Regions from separate parts of the Antricoccus suffuscus genome, predicted to be linked through region 4. Evidence: riboswitches for the same ligand, from Rfam matches in the RefSeq annotation. Region 4 holds a riboswitch; each other region holds the start of a gene.
What was found. Region 4 has a riboswitch for cobalamin ahead of bluB (5,6-dimethylbenzimidazole synthase). Riboswitches for the same ligand answer to the same signal wherever they lie in the genome.
Positions count from the first base shown of each region.

Region 1 (4,651 bases), on a different contig from region 4:
GTCTACCCACAGGTTCGCCGTCGGTACCTTGTAGTTCTTCCACTTCGGGCCGGCGACGACGCCCGGGACCCGCATGCCGAGGAAACCCATGTAAGCGCCGTCTCCCACCGCAGCTTGGATCTGCTTGAGGAGGTCATCGCGCTCGGTGGTGTCCATCGTGGTCGCCAACTTCGACACAAGAGCGTCGAGATTGGGATCGCTGATGCCGGAGTAGTTGCTTGGGCCGTCGGTGACGAAGTAGTTCTGCAGCGAGCTGATGGGATCGCCTGGGAAGGAGGTCGTCCCGTTACCGACGATCGCGGCGTTCCATTTGACCGACGGGTCCTGCATCGCTTCGTCGGTGTCGGGCACCTGCTGGATCTCGACGCCGATCCCGGCGGTCTTCAGCTCCGACTGGACCGCGACGCCGAGGGTGCCCGAGTCGGGCTGCTGCGGATAGGTCAGGACGGTCAACGTCAGTGGATTACCGTCTTTGGCGTACATCCCGTCCGAGCCCTTGGCGTAACCGGCACCCGTGAGGAGCTTGTCGGTGGCCTTGGTGTCGGTCTTGAACATCGGCTCGTAGTACGCGGCCTTGGGCGAATACATCCCATTCGAGACTTCGTACAGCCCGTTCATGACGTCGTTCGCGATCTCCTTGTAGTTGATCGCCGACAATACGGCCTTCCGGACCTTCACGTCCGTCAACGGCCCGGTTTTCTGGTTGAGCTGGAATTGAAACGTCGGCCCTTTCGGCGTACCGGTGACCCAGTACGAGTCCTTGCGACCGTTCAGGTTTTTGGCCGCATCCGTCGGTGGATAGAGCGCGAGGTCCACTTCGCCTTTCTGTACGGCGAGAATCCGTGACTGGGCCTCTTCGATGAACTTGACGGTCACCGACTTCAGCGCTGGAGTGCCGCCCCAGTAGTCCGGGTCGGCCTTCATCGTCATCGTCTGGGTATCGAGCTTCTGTACGACGTACGGGCCGGTGTAGAGCTTGGCGTCGATGAGCTTCTGCGGGTCGCCCTTCGCCTTGAGGTAGGCGGGGAGGTCGAAGATCACGAACTTCGACTCATCGGCGAGCAAGAACGGAAGGTTTGGTGTCGGCTGCGGAGTCGTGAGCGTGACCTCTAGGTCGCCGGTGGGCTTGACGGTTGTACCGGCGATTGACTTCAGCCCAGCGACCTCGGACAACGAGTACTGCATGACGTCGGCCAGCGCCTTCGCGTCGAGTGGGTCGCCGTTCTGGAAATGCACCCCCTTGTTGAGGGTGAGCTTCCAGGTCAGGTCGTCGACGTTGTCGAGGCTCTTGAGGATCCATGGCTTGGGATCGGCGCCGAGGACGGGCCGCATGAGCAGCTCGCTCCACCCGAACTCGTTTCCCCAGAACCCGTTCTCAAGCGGGTCGACGTCGTCGATAGCGAACCCGGTCGCCAGCGTCAGCGTCGTGGGCTTCTCTCCCGAACCGGCCGCATCGCCGGTCGCACACGCGGCTAGACCGCCGACAAGTGCGGTTGTAACGAGGATCCCGATGATCCGACGGACAACTGTAACTACACGCATTGGAAGCGCCTTTCCAAGAACCTCGTGGAAGTACTGAAAAGTCGCGATCGGTCTCCTGGCTCGTAGCTGTCCGCTGGCGCGAACCGACACGTCACCTTCCCGGGGTTACCCAGTGGCTCCTGCAGCACGTGTGGAACGTGGAACAGCTGACGTGTCGTTGCAACTACTTACAGTGGCGAGGGCCGCTTCGGCATCACACCGAATTCCCGTACACCGCGACCGGCACACTGTACCGCAGCCGTTGCCGCCGGCACCCGCGGCTGCCTCAGATCTCGAAGTCCGCAGTAGTCACGGAACCGTCATAGGGTGTGTGGAGACCCGCTCGCGGGTTAGAGGTACGCCGCGGGCCTTTAGAGCCGGAGGTCATGATGGCGGAACAAGTCGTGGGGCCACAGAACGTCGCACAAAAGCTGATCAGCAGTCACCTAGTGTCTGGCGAGATGACGCCGGGCAGCGAGATTGGTCTGAAGATTGACCAGACCCTCACCCAGGACGCGACTGGCACGATGGTGATGTTGGAGCTCGAGGCACTCGGGCTGGACCGCATCCAGACGCAGCTTTCCGCGCAGTACGTCGACCACAACCTCCTGCAGACCGACGAGAAGAACCCGGAAGATCACCTATTTCTGCGTTCTGCTGCCCAGCGGTTCGGGCTCTGGTTTTCCAAGCCCGGCAACGGGGTGTCGCATCCGGTGCACCAGGCGCGGTTCGGCGTACCCGGTACGACGATGATCGGCTCGGACTCGCACACCCCGGCCGCTGGCGCGATCGGGATGCTGTCGATCGGCGTCGGCGGTCTCGAGGTCGCGATGGCGATGGCTGGAGACCCGCTATATATCCAGATGCCGGAAATTTGGGGCGTCGAGCTGACTGGTGAACTCCCGCCGTGGGTGTCGGCGAAGGACGTCATTCTCGAGATGCTTCGTCGGCACGACGTCAAGGGCGGCGTGGGCCGGATTGTGGAGTACTACGGTCCGGGTCTGGCCAATCTGACCGCGATGGACCGGCACGTCATCGCCAACATGGGCGCCGAGCTCGGCGCGACCACCACGGTCTTTCCGGGTGACGAGGCCGTGCGCGAATTCCTTACGTCGCAAGATCGCGCGGGCGACTTCGTCGAGATCCTCGCCGACGAGGGTGCGACGTACGACGTCACCGAGAGTATCGATATGTCGACACTTGAGCCGCTCATCGCGAAGCCGTCGTCGCCGGGCAACGTCGTACCGGTGCGTGAGGTCGCCGGCGAAGAGGTGTTCCAGATCGTGGTCGGCTCCTCCGCTAACCCCGGACTGCGCGACTTTGCCGTGGTGGCAGAGATCTTGGAAGGCAAGCAGACTCACGATCAGGTGTCCGTCGATATAAACCCCACCTCCCGGGAGATCTTCGAGGACCTCGCGAAGGGTGGCTGGTTGTTTAAGCTGATCTCGTCTGGCGCGCGGATCCACCAGGCTGGCTGTATGGGATGTATCGGTATGGGCCAAGCGCCCGCGATCGGCCGCAACAGCCTGCGCACGGTGCCGCGCAACTTCCCCGGACGCTCAGGTACGGACGAAGACGCCGTCTGGCTCTGCTCGCCGGAGACTGCCGCTGCGGCCGCGCTGACGGGCGTCATTACCGATCCGCGGGACCTCGACATGGACTACCCGCGGCCGTCTCTTCCCAAGCAGGCCAGTGTTAATACCGCGATGCTCCTTCCGCCGCTGCCGGCCGAGGAGGCGGCGAAGGTCGAGCTAGTCAAGGGCGGCAACATCAAGTCGTTGCCGGACTTCGACCCGCTTCCCGATGACCTCGAAGTCCCGGTCATGCTGAAGGTCGGCGACAACATGTCGACCGACGGCATCATGCCTGCGGGCTCCCGCGTGTTGCCGTATCGCAGCAATATCCCGAAAATCTCCGAATTCGTCTACATCCAGGTTGACGACACGTATGCCAAACGTGCCGCGGCCGAGGACGGTGGGCACGCAATCATCGCAGGCGAGAACTACGGACAGGGCTCGTCGCGTGAGCACGCCGTACTCGCGCCTCGCTACCTCGGGCTACGCGTGGTCGTGACGAAGTCGTTCGCGCGGATTCACTGGCAGAATCTCGCCAACTTCGGCGTACTTGCGCTGGAGTTCGCCAACCCGAGCGACTACGACTCCATCGAGCAAGGGGACACCGTCAAGCTGACGGGTATTCCGGAGCAGCTCAAGGCTGGTAACAAGGTCATGGCCACGCTCGCGGGCCGAGAGGTAGAGCTACGGCACCGGCTCTCGCCACGCCAGGTCGAGATGGTGATCGCCGGCGGTCGCATTCCGCAGCGTCGTCAGAGCCTCGCCGGCTAGTCGGCGGAAGTGTCCGCTGAGTGTCCGTTAGTAGGAACGCGGCAGGCCGAGGACATGCTCGGATACGTAGTTCATGACCATCTCCTGTGAGACAGGAGCGATCTTCATGAGCCGCGACTCGGTCCAGTAGCGACCGACGTTGTACTCCTTGGCGAAGGAGAATCCGCCGTGCGTCTGCATCGCCCGGTCGGCGGCGAAGAACGCCGCGTCGGAGGCCAGGAACTTCGCCGAGTTCGCCTGCTCGCCGCAGGGCATTCCGGCGTCGTACCGCCACGCCGCCTCGCGCACCGCGAGCTCAGCGGCGTGCAGGCGCATGTGCGCTTCGGCGAGCGGAAACGCGATGCCTTGGTTTTGGCCGATGGAGCGGCCGAACACGCGGCGATCGTTGGCGTAGTTGACAGCGGTCTTGAGCGCAAGCTTGCCGATGCCGAGCGCCTCGGACGCGATCAGGATGCGCTCCGGGTTGAGCCCGTCGAGTAGGTAGGAGAACCCGCGCCCTTCCTCGCCGACCAGGTCGTCGGCGTCAACCTTGAGGCCGTCGTACCGCACCTCGCAGGAGGCGACCGCGTTGCGCCCGATCTTGTTGATGGGCTGGATATCGACCTGAGGGTTCTGCAGGTCGGCAAGGAGCAGCGACATGCCATCGGTACGCCGCTTGCACTCGGCCAGGGGCGTCGTACGGCACAGCAGGAGGACCTTGTCGCTGTCCTGCGCCTTGGTGGTCCAGACCTTCTGACCGTGTACGACGTAGTGATCGCCGTCCTTGACTGCGCGCGTCGTGATCG
Region 1 is NZ_PVUE01000016.1:21,665-26,315, forward strand. It holds gene CLV47_RS16325 (ABC transporter substrate-binding protein) at 1-1,542, opposite strand, end outside; cobalamin riboswitch at 1,571-1,794, opposite strand; gene CLV47_RS16330 (aconitate hydratase) at 1,908-3,866, shown strand; gene CLV47_RS16335 (acyl-CoA dehydrogenase family protein) at 3,894-4,651, opposite strand, start outside.
Region 1: another riboswitch for cobalamin. It lies ahead of CLV47_RS16325 (ABC transporter substrate-binding protein); the one in region 4 lies ahead of bluB (5,6-dimethylbenzimidazole synthase).

Region 2 (4,651 bases), on a different contig from region 4:
GACGCTGCCTGCGCGTAAACAGCATCGGACAGATCTGGACGCGTGGAAGCAACCATCCTCGCTGCCCCGTTGATAGCGGAGGCGACGTTGCCCCATAACAGAGCCTGGGAGACACCGCAGGCGGCTCTTGTCTCGGCGACGATCGCCGCGATCACTTCATCGAGCGCCCGAACCCCACCGCCTGCGTCCGTGGGGCCCGCGACGAACGCCGTGCTCGGCAAGGACAGCGGGAAAGCGCCACCAGGTTCGGGCTGCCACCACCAGCTGTCCACGTCGAAAACAAGCTGGCGCCCCACTGCCGCGGCAAAGCCGAGAACGGGTGAGAGCAGGCGGGCGACCACGCCGAGCTGCATCACCGACCCGGCGACGCGAAGCTCGACAGATTCTGCCGAAATCCGCGCGGAGGTGGCGAGCACGCTTCGTACGGCGGCAATACGGTCACCAAGTGCGTCGTCACCGTCGACAAGGTCGCGAATGGGTCGCCACGGCGCTACCGGGGAGGCGCCCGGCTTATGCCTCTCGACGGCGAAGAACGGCCCGCAGGCTTCAAGAGTTTGCAGGCCGTCCGTCACTGTAGCGACACCAAGTGTCTCCCGCTCAGGCGTTGGCCGTCGCCTTGGTCGCGGCGGTTGTACCGAGTCGAGTCAGCAACCGGTCGGCGAGCGGCGCAAATACCAGGCCGATCGTGCCCCAGATGATCACTTGCGCGCCGACCGAATAGAGCCGGAAGTCTGCCAGTACATCTGCTGGGAATCCCGGGTAGACGATCGCGCCATCCGGATCGGTCAGCGGCAGCGGAGTCTCCGTTGCGTGATGTCCGAACGCGGCCACGTTGGCAGGCAGCTCGCCAAGTGAAGGCAGGATCAGCATCACGATGCCGACAGCGACGATAAAGGCAGCACCGGAGACCAGGCTGGCGCTCCAGGCGCCAAGGCGCGCCTGGAGTTTGCGCCCAAGGAACACCGCCAGCACCAGGAACAGCAGTGAGCACACGACCATGGCCAGATAGAGCCCGGTCCGCGCGCCTATCGTGTCTGCGTTGCCGACCGCCGGCGGATTGGCGGGGTACTTGACGAACGGCACCAGGTAGAAGCCGACCAACCCGCCACCAGCAAGGAGAAGTGCCAGCGAGCGGGCCTTCAGCTTGCCGACCCGGCCGAGGCATACGGCGAACACGACAGCGAAAATTGCGCCGAGTGCGGCGCCCAGCAGAATCATGCCGACGCCGATGCCGAGACTAGCCTGAATTGTACGGCTGAAGATCTCGTGCTCATGGCCACTGACGGCTATGCCGGCCGCCTTGTCGAGCTTTTCTTGGGCGGCGCCGCGACCTTCTTCGTAGTCGATCGCTGCCTGGATCTGCGGTTCGGCAAAGATACGGGCGAAAACAAAAGCAATTAGCCCGCCGAGCGCGCCACTGAGCACGCCACGAAGAATGAACTTATCCATATAAAGTTGTCCTTAACCGGCAAAATCAGTGGCAAGGAAAGCCGAGGAAGTGGCGCGCGTCGTGGACGAACTCGTGGATGTGAGTGTCGGCGCCGAAAACTGACGTCGCACCCTGGTCGACTCCGACGAAGTAGTAAACCGCGAACGCCGCGATCAAGGTGCCGATGATCCAGCGCACCGCGTGGGATATCGGGATGACGATTGGGGTGGCGCCGACGATCGGAGCCGAAATGTTGGCCATGAGAATGCCTCCTTCGGGGATGATGCGTCCCTCGTTGAAATGTGGCCGCGTGATGGCAAAGTGTCTGACTTGCCCGCCGCAGGTGCGACAAGGCTCACAGTGGCGCTACCGTGCTGGAATCACACCAGCTTCCTCACACCAATACGCGATACGACGACACTAGCAATCAAACGGCAAACCGGTCGAGAGCGGGGCAAGGATCACGCATCGCTGCCACCGGTCGAGACCGCCACGGGCATGGTCTCGCCGACGCTCCTGCGCCGCATGCGGCGAGCAAGGCCTCGGCCAGGCTGCAGTGTGACTGTCAGCGCTATCTTCAGTTCATGAAAGTCAGCGTTGTCGACCAACCTTCAGACACGCTTTGAGACAACTCAGCCGATGGTCTTCGATGACGTCGAGACGCAGGTGACGCAGCCGCCAGGCGCAGAGTCGTCGCGGCGGCCCCGTGTGCATTATGAGCTGCTCGGTTGCGCTCTCCACAGTCACGAGCTGCTCGGACCGGTCGACGCCGCGGCCACCGGTCACGTCGACCTCCTGACGCGTGCCGAGCCGGGCGGTGCCTTCACGTGGTTGCGGTGCTTGCGATGCGATGCCTGGGTCCCGCTACGCGAGGCCGACGTACCCGCACCCCGCTCGGGCAAGCACGCAGTCGACGACACCCTGATGCCGCCATTGCGCGGCCGGCCACTGCGCGACAGGTTCGTGCTCCGCTTGATCGCAGCCGATCGCGTCATTCATTTCTTAGTGCTCGCGGCCGTCGCGGTGTCCATCTTTCTGTTCGCGCAGGACCGGGTGAATCTGCACGGTGGTTATCTCCGAATCCTCAACGGCCTTCAGGGCGCGTTCGGCGGCCCGCTGAGCAGCTCGGCACGCCATGGCCTCCTGCACGACCTCAACCAGCTATTCGCCGTACCCACCAAGACGCTCTACCTGTACGGCGCGGGCATCGCGCTGTACGCGCTGATCAACGGCGTCGAGGCCGTGGGGCTGTGGCGATCGCGGCGATGGGCTAAATACCTCACCCTTATCGAAGTTGTCGTACTGCTGCCCATCGAGATTCACGAGCTGACGATCAGCGTGAGCCCCCTGAAGGCCCTCACTCTGGCGCTCAATCTCGCGGTCGTGGCCTACCTGCTGTGGGCTCACCGGCTTCTCGGTGTGCGCGGTGGCGGACGCGCTGATCGTGCGGAAATGGCTCGCGACACAGGCTGGGAACCGCTCTACCGCAGCACCCCGTGGGAGGCAAAGAACCCCGATCGATAGGACATTTCCGGATTATCGGGAGCCTCGTCGTACCGGGAACGCCTGTCGCTCAGCCTGTCTCGGCCGCGCGTGCCTCAGACTGCCTGGTTTTCGCCGCGGACAGCCGCGACAACCGCAGCACACCAGTCACCATGAGTGCCAGCCCTAGCAGGCTTACCGCGGTCGCCCAGGTGTGTCGATTGAGCTTCTCGCCGAGCACCGCCATTCCTAGCACCATGGCCACGATCGGCTCGGCAACCGTCATGGCCGGAAATGATGCCTGCACCCGACCGGCGGCGAACGCTCGCTGCTGGCAATACACCGCCGCCAGGCCTGCGACCGCGACCATGTACAGCGGTGGGTGGACGAGCACCCGGGTCGGATGCTGCCAATCCTGACCGATGGAGTGAATCAGCACCGCAACGATCCCGAAGAGAGCACCCGCGACCGTCCCGTATATCAGCGCGCGCGGCGCTCGCGGGGACCGCTCCGCGTACACCAGGACAGCGGCCAGCCCGCCCAATAACAAGGACACCACCAAGACCAGGATCCACCACTGCGGCCCAATCCGCGCCGGTACGGGCCTCGCGAAGACCACGAACGCACCGACTCCGGCTGCCAGCAGGACTCCCCAGAGCCATTGGCGAGCCGTCACGGCGACGCCATTCAGCAAGTGGTCGATGGGCAGGGCAAACAGGACAGAGAGCACGATCAGCGGCTGCACCAACAACACCGCACCCAGGCCCAGCGCGACCGCCTGCAGCGCGAAGCCGCCAAATGCGACCAACGCGCCAATCCACCAACGCCCGGTGATGCGGCCGTCGGCGCGGGAGGCTCGTTGCCGCAGGACCGTCCCCAACGCCATGAGCATGGCCGCTCCAATCGCGAGCAGCGCAGGCAACAAGGTGTGCATCGGGTCAGACTAACTGCACGATGCCCTATGCCTGATCGAGGCCGATCCACGCAGGCGAGTTGCCGGCAAAGTGGTTGGCTATGTGCTTGGGGCTGACTTGCGTCAGCGACGCCGAGCATGACTGCGCGGACGCGCTGCCGGGCGCCGGCGTACGACGCTGCGAGGGCGAGCTTCCCTGATCAGGACCGAGGCACGCCGATCGTGATGCGTGTCCAGGAGGTCTCGATCCATCTCGATACCTGCAACGCCTTCGAGGTCGGCGAGTACGTCGAGATCGAGAACCAACGGCTGCGTGTCCTTACGGTCTTTGGGAATGAACGATGCGACGACGATTGCCAGCACGCAGGAGATCGCGCCGAGCAGGAAACACAGGTCGAATGCCGTGAATGAATGGTGGTGCATGATCTCGGGGTGCGCCGCCGAGCTGGCGAAGGCTACCGCGATAATCGCACCGTGCACCGCCGCCGCCAGCGAGGTCCCGAGCGAGCGGGACAGCGTGTTGACGCTGTTGGCCGCCGCGGTCTCCGTCGTCGGCACCGATCGCATGATGATTGTGGGCATCGCGGCATACGCGATGGCGATGCCGACACCGGTGGCTGCGGCAACAATCAACGCTTCCCACACGTGTTCAAGGAAGAACGCCGCATAGATGAATCCGCAGGCGATAACGAGCGATCCGAGCCGCAGAGCGAAACGTGGACCGAATCGGACGATGATACGAGCCGCCAGCGGAGAGACGAGCATCATCGCGATGCCCATCGGAGCGGAGCACAGGCCCGCGACGATCATCGACTGACCGAAACCGA
Region 2 is NZ_PVUE01000008.1:84,200-88,850, reverse strand. It holds gene CLV47_RS11105 ((2Fe-2S)-binding protein) at 1-572, opposite strand, end outside; gene CLV47_RS11100 (CbtA family protein) at 598-1,449, opposite strand; gene CLV47_RS11095 (CbtB domain-containing protein) at 1,475-1,690, opposite strand; cobalamin riboswitch at 1,729-1,872, opposite strand; gene CLV47_RS11090 (DUF2127 domain-containing protein) at 2,069-2,953, shown strand; gene CLV47_RS11085 (DMT family transporter) at 3,003-3,845, opposite strand; gene CLV47_RS11080 (MFS transporter) at 3,948-4,651, opposite strand, start outside.
Region 2: another riboswitch for cobalamin. It lies ahead of CLV47_RS11095 (CbtB domain-containing protein); the one in region 4 lies ahead of bluB (5,6-dimethylbenzimidazole synthase).

Region 3 (4,651 bases), on a different contig from region 4:
GTGCAGCGGCGACGAGGTTGGCGAGGGTCTCCCGCACCTCGCCGTACCCGCGGGTCTTCAGGCCGCAGTCCGGGTTCGCCCAGAGCCGGTCGCTCGGGAACTTCGCGACCGCCGAGGCGAGACGCTCCGTGAGCTCGGCGGCCGAGGGGACGCGCGGCGAGTGGATGTCCCACACTCCGGGGCCGACCTCGTTGGGGTACTGCGCGCTGGCGAGCTCATCGACGATCTCCATCTGCGAGCGCGCGGCCTCGAGGCTGATCACGTCGGCGTCGAGCTCGACAATGGCGCCCAGAATATCCTCGAAGTCGGCGTAACACATGTGCGTGTGGATCTGGGTCTGATCACGCACGCCAGCAGTCGCCAGCAAGAAGGAGTCGACAGCCCAACGCAGGTACGACGGGCGACTCTCCTTGCGCAGCGGCAATGTCTCGCGCAGTGCGGGTTCGTCGACTTGGATGACTCCGATACCCGCGCTTTCGAGATCGAGCACCTCTTCGCGCAGGGCGAGGCCGACCTGCCGGGCGGTCTCGCTTTGCGGCTGGTCGTCGCGAACGAACGACCACGCGAGCATTGTCACCGGGCCGGTCAACATTCCTTTCACCGGTCGACTCGTCAGGCTCTGGGCGTACTTCCCCCACTCGACGGTCATCGGCTGCCGCCGCGAGACATCACCGAGAATGATCGGCGGCCGCACGTAGCGACTGCCGTAAGACTGCACCCAGCCGTTGACTGTGGCGACATAGCCGTTGAGCTGTTCGGCGAAGTACTGGACCATGTCGTTGCGCTCGGGTTCGCCGTGCACAAGCACATCCAGCCCGATCTCCTCTTGAAGCCCGATGACCTTACGAATCTCCTCGCGCATCGTCTCGGCGTACTGCTCGGGCGTGACCGTCCCCTTGCGCAGCCCTGCCCGCGCCTTGCGTATGTCCGCGGTCTGCGGATAGGAACCGATCGTGGTCGTCGGTAACGTCGGTAAGCCAAGCCGTCGGCGCTGCTGCTCCGCACGCTGTGCGTATGGGCTATGACGACGTAGGTCGTCGGCGCCGACCGCCGTGGCGCGCGCCCGGACTGCTTCGTCGCGCACAAGTGGCGAGGTGCTGCGGATGACCCGCAGCGCACCGTTGGACTCAAGCTCTTCGGCAATCGCTGCCTTGCCACTCACTCCACGGGTAAGGGTGACGATCTCATCGAGCTTCTGGCGCGCAAACGACAGCCACGCCGCAACCTGCGGGTCGAGATCCGGCTCGAGGCGGACATCGAGCGGCACGTGCAGCAGCGAGCACGACGCACTCACGTCTACCCGATCCGCCAACGCCAGCAGAGTAACGAGGGCCGACAGGGCGGTCTGCAGATCTGCGAGCCAGACGTTCCGCCCGTCGATGACGCCGGCGATCAGACGTTTGCCGGGAATGCCGCCGATCGCCGCCAAGTCGGTGAGGTTCTGGGCCGCAGGTCCGGTGAAGTCGATCGCCAGGCCCTCGACCGGCGATTTGGCGAGTACGTCGAGTGCATCGCCGAGCCGCTCGAAGTACGACGCCACCACGATTTTCGGGCGCGCCTGCTCCGCCGCGAGCGCGGCGTACACGTCTCTTACCTGTGCGAGTACCTGCGGCGACTGATCCGTCACGAGCACGGGCTCGTCGAGCTGCACCCACCCGGCCCCTGCGTCGTGCAGCAACTGCAGCAGCTCGCCGTACTTTGGCGCGAGGCGGTCGACGAGTGAAAGGGGCTCGAACCCCTGGCGCGCACCGGATGCCGCCTTCGACAAGAGCAGGAAACTGATCGGCCCCAGGATCACCGGACGCGCGCGCAACCCCAGCTCCCGGGCTTCTGCAAGCTCCTCCAGCGGCTTTGATGCATCGAGCTCGAACTCGGTCGACTCGCGCAGCTCGGGCACGAGATAGTGGTAGTTGGTGTCAAACCACTTCGTCATCTCCATCGGTGCGACATCCGCCGTACCGCGGGCCATCGCGAAGTACCGATCGAGCTTCGAGGTCGGGGTATCGGTGACCGGCACGGCCTGCCGATGACGCTCGGGAATCGCGCCCAACATGACGGCCATGTCGAGCACGTGGTCGTACAACGAGAAGTCATTGACCGGCACTTCATCGATGCCGGCGTTGCGTAGGACGGTCAGTCGCTGCTGGCGCAAGTGACGCGCGACGGACTGGAGGTCCTCGGCGGTCCCGCCCGCCCAGTAACCTTCGACGGCTCTCTTCAGCTCGCGGTCTTCGCCTTGCCGCGGGTATCCATACACAGTCGATTGACTGATCGGTGGTTGGCTCGTCGCCTGATCGGTCATACCGAACTCTCCTTCGCGAGTCCTACGTGACCGCGAGAGCAGATACCGGCCGGCGACGGCATCGGTCATGCGTGTCGAACACGCGACAACCTTCGATTTCCCGTAGCCGCCATGACCCGCCCTCGAGGTCACTATCGGCACCCGACGGCTGTCGGGCGCACAACTGGCAGGTGTTCGGACTCATGGGCTCGATCGGGCCTCGATCACCTACTTGCCATCGCTTCCCAGGCCGGATGGCCCAGTGCTTGTCTGACGGCGTTCGTTCCCAATTACCGCTGCGGGGCAGTCCCGGACTCTCACCGGGTTCCCTATTACTTTGCTTTACCGCACGACGCGGCGAGGCAAACCAGCTGCATCGCGACCTTACCCCGATCGCGGTCGCAGCGACACGCACGGTCCGCACCGCGCCGCCTGATCGCATTGCCGTGCGCTCCCGAGTGCTACCTTCTAACGCGCAGGGAACACCGGTGCGAATCCGGGGCTGTCCCGCAACTGTCACCGAGTAGCAAACCTTCACGTACGGTCACGACCTCCCTGGGTTGGAAGGCCGAAGGCGCGCGTTGATCCGGGAGCCAGGACACCTGCACCCATTCAGGTCAACGTCACGAGGATGAACATGCGAGTGTCAGCTCACCGCACCCGGTTTACTGCCGGACGGCCAAACCAGCGCACCAACGGACCACGTCGATCGCCCACGATAATCGCTACACTCACACTCATCGTTGCGCTGATTGTCACCGGATGTTCCGCGGGCGCATCGAGCGACGGCAACCAGGGATCCGCCAGCGCGGCGAAAGAGCTCCGGGCCAAAGGCGACGGCACTCTTACGATCTACAACTCCTACACGATCGCGGGACTCGATCCGGCCGGTACAGGCACGAACTGGCTCTTCGACTGGGGTGTCGCCGAGAATCTCCTTCAAGTCGAGGACGATGGCAGCATAAAGCCGTGGCTTGCCAAGGATGTATCCCGCGACGGCGACACCCGATGGGTAGTCACCTTGCGCGATGGCGTGACCTTTCAGAACGGCAATCCGGTAGACGCCGAGGCTGTTGCTGCCGCACTCACCCGGCAGATCGCGAAGTCGAAGGCCGCCCAGGTCTACCTGGACACCGCGACCACCGTGATCGCCGAGGGTGACAAGGTCATCCTGACCACGCCCGCACCGAATGCGATGGTCCCGGCGGCGCTCGCCGCCCGGGACAACTCGCTACAGATTTACGACGTGAGCGTCATGGATGCCGCCGGCGGTGACTCCAGCAAGATCGTCGGAAAGGGCGCCTACTCCGGCCCGTACGAGATTACTGCCTGGGATCCGGACAACCTCCAACTGAAACCATTCGCTAAGCATTGGGAAGGCAAGCCGCCGCTGAAGGGCATCACCGTCAAGGTCGTACCCGACGAACAGGCACGTATCGCCGGAGTCAAAAGCGGTGAGGCGGATATGGCCTTCTACCCCTCGACCTCGGCGAAGCTTGAGCTGCAGGGCGATCCCGAGGCAGCCGTGCTCTCCTCAAAGCTGGCGCTTCAGTCTCTCTTGGTCGAGATGAACCTCAAAGCCGGGATCTTCACCGACGTCAACGTGCGAAAGGCATTCACCGAGGCCATTGACTACAAGGGCATCGCGGACGACGTCGGCAACGGACAGTTCAAGGCCGCGGAGAGTCTATATCCGACCGAGATGCCCTTCGCACTCAAGAATCAGAAGTTCGATCTGAAGAAGGCGAAGTCGCTACTCGACGATGCCGGATGGACGGTCGGGTCGGACGGTATCCGGGAAAAGGACGGCCAGAAGCTGACCGTCCGATTCGTGACGCAGGCCCAGGGACCTGAAACGGTCGACGTCGCGATCGCGATGAAAGACCAGGTGGCGAAGGCCGGATTCGACCTAGAGATCAACAATGCAGAGGACTCCGCAGCGGTAAAGAAGGGCCCTAATGCGTGGGAGTCGTCTGTCGCACTGAGCGGGTCGTTGTCCGGAACCGCGGACCCGATCCAGCCGTATCTCGTCCGGTGGGTCACCGGCGGGTCCTCGAACGCGCAGGGGATAACCAACCCCACCATTGACAAAATCGGCGACCAGCTTCGTGGTGAGTTCGACGATTCGAAACGCGACCAGCTCCTGAAGGACGCGCAGAAGATCCTTGTCGCAGACGAGGCGTACGTCGTGGCGGGCACCTACAAGTACTTCACCGTCGTCGTCGGCCCGGCCTGGGTTGACTACAAGGTCTCCAGCGTCCGGCGCCACATCACGAGCCAGACCGGCAAATAGCCACCACGTCCGATGCGAGTCCTGCGACTGGTACGCCGCCGAGTACTGGAGGCCGTGATCACGCTCCTGGGCGCGAG
Region 3 is NZ_PVUE01000016.1:11,131-15,781, reverse strand. It holds gene metE (5-methyltetrahydropteroyltriglutamate--homocysteine S-methyltransferase) at 1-2,302, opposite strand, end outside; cobalamin riboswitch at 2,451-2,668, opposite strand; cobalamin riboswitch at 2,759-2,885, shown strand; gene CLV47_RS16285 (ABC transporter substrate-binding protein) at 2,919-4,574, shown strand; gene CLV47_RS16280 (ABC transporter permease) at 4,587-4,651, shown strand, end outside.
Region 3: another riboswitch for cobalamin. It lies ahead of CLV47_RS16285 (ABC transporter substrate-binding protein); the one in region 4 lies ahead of bluB (5,6-dimethylbenzimidazole synthase).

Region 4 (4,651 bases):
CTCGGCTCCCACTTCCTCGCCGATGTCGCCGCACTACTCACCGACCCGCGCACCGCGTTCATCATCTAGCGTCGATCCGCAATTGGCCCGCCGGCGTAACGCACGCCCTTCTGACATCACCTCAACGCTCGACCGGCCGCAGCACCGTGATCGACGCCGTTCTCCGGGACGACCACAACCGGCCGGTGCGCACGATGCAGGATCCCTCGCGAAATCGATCCGGTGACCAAGTGATTAAGCATGGCGCCAAGTCCTTGCTCTGGCTTGCCGACGATGATCATCAGCGCATCACGCTTTTCGCATGCGTCCACCAGCAGCCGCACCGGGCTACCCCGTCGCACGTCGTACGTCCATTTAGTTAGGCCGTGCGCACCAAGTACCTCCCGCGCGCTCTCTCGCTCGGCCGAAACTTCACGCTCTGCGCAGGCCTCCCAGTCCAGACCATCCGGATCGATCGGGTAGTCGTCGATACTAAGCACATGAACGATGTTGAGCTCTGCGTCGAGCCGGACGGCGAGCGCCGCGGCGAAGTCAAGCGCGGCGCCGCTGGCAGGGTGCTCGTCGTACCCGACAACTATGTTCACCGCGTCCTCCTCCCACGAGTGAAGGGGTGGGAGCCATCAGTCCGCAGACAGGCCCGATGGACATCCATCGCTTTTCACAGCGTAACCCCCGGATCGGAGCTTGAACGTCGCCTGCACGCGCCGATCATGTCGGGTTTCGCCGACGCCATATGCCCAGACGCGACGTTTAGTTGCACCTAGATGTCAATCGCGACCTGGTTGATACCGGTCAGCGTGGATCGCGTCATGTAAGGGTCGTTTCTGCCGCCAGCCCAGCCGTTCAAGATCGGGTTTTTCCTGGACTCGCGACACCGGGCCGACGCACAGCCAGGCAACCGGCCGGACTGAGGTGGGTATTCCCAGCAGCTCCTGCAAGAAGCTCTCGCGATAGAAGGAGACCCATCCGATCCCGAGAGACTCGGCGGTTGCGGCCAGCCAGAGATTCTGGATGCATAGGCAGACCGAGTACAGGCCGGCATCGGCGATCGCGTGGCGCCCGAGGACGTGCGGCCCGCCGCGGTCGGCATCGTAGGTCACGACGATCCCGAGGGTCGACTCCATAATCCCCTCGACTTTGATGCGCGAGAACGTCTCTCGCCGAGAGGGATCGAGGCTTTGGTCGAACACTTCGCGTTCGGACTCGACGTGTTGCTGGAACTGTCTTCTCATCTGCCGATCCCTTACGAGGATGAAGTCCCACGGCTGGCTGTGCCCGACGCTGGGCGCCGCATGAGCGGCCGCAAGGACGCGCTCTAAGGCGTCGGGCTGAATCGGCTCACCGTTGAATTCGCTACGCACGTCGCGGCGCCGATAGATGAGGTCGTAAAGATCGGATGATGGCATGTGGCTCCCGACAGTTATCCGCGTGATCGCAGCGAAGCGATGCGCGCGGCGGTGGAGCGAGGCCGGTCTTCGGACTTCCCGTCAACGTCAGTCGATCGCCTTCCCAAGTCCGAATCGGACTCAGTGGCTGCGCAAGCGCGAGATCGATGACTCCGGGTCACCGCAGCGGGCCCTGTGCCGGAGTCTCACCGGCTTCCCGATTCTCTCCGTTAGGAGCACCTCGCAGGCTTTGCCGCTGGGTACTCTACCCGGAGACCGGTCAGCAAGCGCGCGACGAGTTCCTGGGGTCGGCCGGACGTACGCCGATCCCGAGTCGTCGCCAGGGCTGCTTTTGCCGACGATCAAGCCAGAAGAAGCGGTCGACAAGGGGTGCTTGCGGGGCGCTAGAGTCGGGTATGCACGGTCAAGGGGGATCGACGCAACTGACGAAAGGTACTCGCATGCCGCTGTCTGACAAGCCACTCGAGAAGAAGTACGCCGACGTACTGGGACAACGGATGGCGTACGCCGAAGCCGGTACCGGCGACCCGATCGTGTTTCTGCATGGCAACCCGACCTCGTCGTACCTCTGGCGCAACGTCATCCCGCATCTGCAGTCACAGGGCCGGTGCATCGCGCCGGACCTGATCGGCATGGGCGACTCGGACAAGCTCCCGGACTCGGCGCCGGGCAGTTATCGTTTCGTCGACCATCGCCGTTACCTCGATGCCCTACTCGAGCAGCTCGGCGTGACCGAACGCGTCACTCTGGTCATCCACGACTGGGGCTCGGCGCTCGGGTTTGACTGGGCTAACCGTCATCGCGACGCGGTCAAGGGAATCGCCTATATGGAGGCGATCGTCCGCGAGGTCACCTGGGCAGACTGGCCAGAGGCCGCCCGCGGCATCTTCCAAGGATTCCGCTCCGACGCGGGCGAGAAGCTGATCATCGAGAAAAACATGTTCGTCGAGCGGGTGCTGCCTGCCTCGGTCCTGCGGACACTCACCGATGCCGAGATGGACGTCTACCGGGCGCCGTATGTGAATCCGGGCGAGGATCGCCGACCGACGCTGACGTGGCCGCGGGAAATCCCGATCGAAGGCGAGCCATCCGACGTGTGCGCGATCGTGGGCGACTACAGCTCTTGGCTCGCGTCGAGCGAGGTACCCAAGCTCTTTGTGAACGCCGACCCCGGGTCGATCCTGACCGGGCCGCAGCGGGAGTTCGCCCGCACCTGGCCCAACCAGCGCGAAGTCACCGTCGCCGGCAACCACTTCATCCAGGAAGACTCCCCAGATGAGATCGGGGCGGCGATCGCCGACTGGTACGCCGGCCTCTAGAACGGCCTCGAGCCGTTAGGCAGCTACCGCTTTCTTGTCGGACGACGCGTTGCGGGTGTGACGAAGCGTCGACAGCGGTCAGGAGACGCCGCGAAGCAGCGCGTCACGGTGATCGGGGTGCGCGATCGCGACCAGCCGCTCGATCCGCTGTTCGATCGTCGCGGCCCGCAGGTCGGCGACGCCGTACTCGGTGACAAACAAGTCAGCGTTGGAGCGCGGCGTCGTGACGATGCCGGTCGCGATGCGCGAGACGATCCGCGACAGTTTGCCTTTGGCGGCGGTGGCGGGAAACGCAATCACCGACCGGCCGCGTTCTGAGGACATCGCGGCCTGCGTGAAGTCGACCTGCCCGCCGACGCCGCCGGCGTACTTATCGCCCATCATCTCGGCGTTGACCTGACCGGTGAGGTCCATCTCGATCGCACTGTTGATCGCCCACAGGTCTGGAAACTGAGCCAATACGGCAGGCGAGTGAGTGTGCTCCAGGGACCGCACGCCGAGGGCCTTGTTCTGGTGCGCCCATTTCACGAGCCGTTCGGTGCCAAATGCGAGGCCGGTCGTCGTAACGCCAGTATCAATTGGCTTGCGCGCATTGGTCACCACGCCCGCTTCAATCAGGTCGACTACCGTATCGCCGATCATCCCGGAGTGGATGCCTAGGTCGCGCCTGTCTGTCAGCGCCGCGCAGAGCGCCTCCGGGATCGCGCCGATCCCCAGTTGCAGCGTCGCGCCATCCGGGATGAGCTCGGCGACATTGCGCGCGACCGCAGACGCTTCTGGGCTCGGCGTACCCGCGGGCCACTCCAGCAACGGTACGTCGGTGTGTACGACGTAGTCGATATCGCTCAACGGCACGAGAGTGTCGCCGTATGTGAACGGCACGTGCGGATTGATCTCCGCGACGACCGTGCGCGCGGCGCGGATCGTCTCGCGCATGAAGTCCGCGAGTAGACCGGTTGAGCACATTCCGTCGGCATTAGGTTCGCTGAGCTGAATAAACACGACGTCCGCATGCAGATGCCCCGAGTTGAACAGAGCCGGCAACGTCGACAGCCGGATCGGCATCGTCTCGACGACACCCTGGCGGCTCAGTTTCGATGTGTCACCGAGACCGCCGAGACCGAAGTAGCGAAACGTGTCGACGTACTCGGCCTTCAGCGTCTCGCCCTTGAGTACGCCGAGGAAGATCGAGAGCCGGTCTTGGCCGTTATTGCTGAGCTCTTGGCGCTGCGCGACTAGGGCGTGCGTCAGCGTGATCGGCTCGGCGGCGCCCTGCCCCCAGACGAGCGTGTCGCCTGGCCGTATGACGCCACTCAGGTCCGGAGCCACCGAGTCGAGCGGGACGGGCCGGTCACTGGTCGGCTTGTTACGGCGTTCGAACGTCGTGCTGGCCATCAATCGTTACTTCCATTCGGTCCTAAGCTGGAAAGTTTGATGCGCTGAACGCATCAAACCTTCCAGTTAAATCTCTAGCTATTACGATTCGTCTCGCTCGCGGGTTACGACGACTGGGCAGCGCGCATGCGCGACAACATGTGAGCTGACCGAACCGAGTACGGCGCCGACAAAGCCACCGTGGCCGCGCGAGCCGACGACGACGAGCTCGGCGCCCTTGGACGCCTCGACCAAGACGTCGGCCGGATGGCCCTGGACGTTTTTCTTGGTCACCACGGCGCCGCTATCACCTATGGCTTCGCTCAGAGCGGCGTCGAGGATCTCATGGGAGTTCGATTCCCAATCGACTGTTTCGACGGCCCCCATCGCAACCCCGAACGACACTGGGACGCTCCAACAGATGATCGCCTCGACCGAAGCGCCGGTCAGAGCCGCCTGCGCGACCGCCCACTTAATTGCATCGACTGAGGCTCCCGAACCGTCTACCCCGACAACGATCCGTCCGCTACCCTGCGCCATCGCGACTCCCTA
Region 4 is NZ_PVUE01000025.1:27,226-31,876, forward strand. It holds gene CLV47_RS20035 (dihydrolipoamide acetyltransferase family protein) at 1-69, shown strand, start outside; gene CLV47_RS20040 (universal stress protein) at 117-584, opposite strand; gene bluB (5,6-dimethylbenzimidazole synthase) at 768-1,406, opposite strand; cobalamin riboswitch at 1,450-1,644, opposite strand; gene CLV47_RS20050 (haloalkane dehalogenase) at 1,847-2,725, shown strand; gene CLV47_RS20055 (acetyl-CoA hydrolase/transferase family protein) at 2,804-4,120, opposite strand; gene CLV47_RS20060 (universal stress protein) at 4,202-4,639, opposite strand.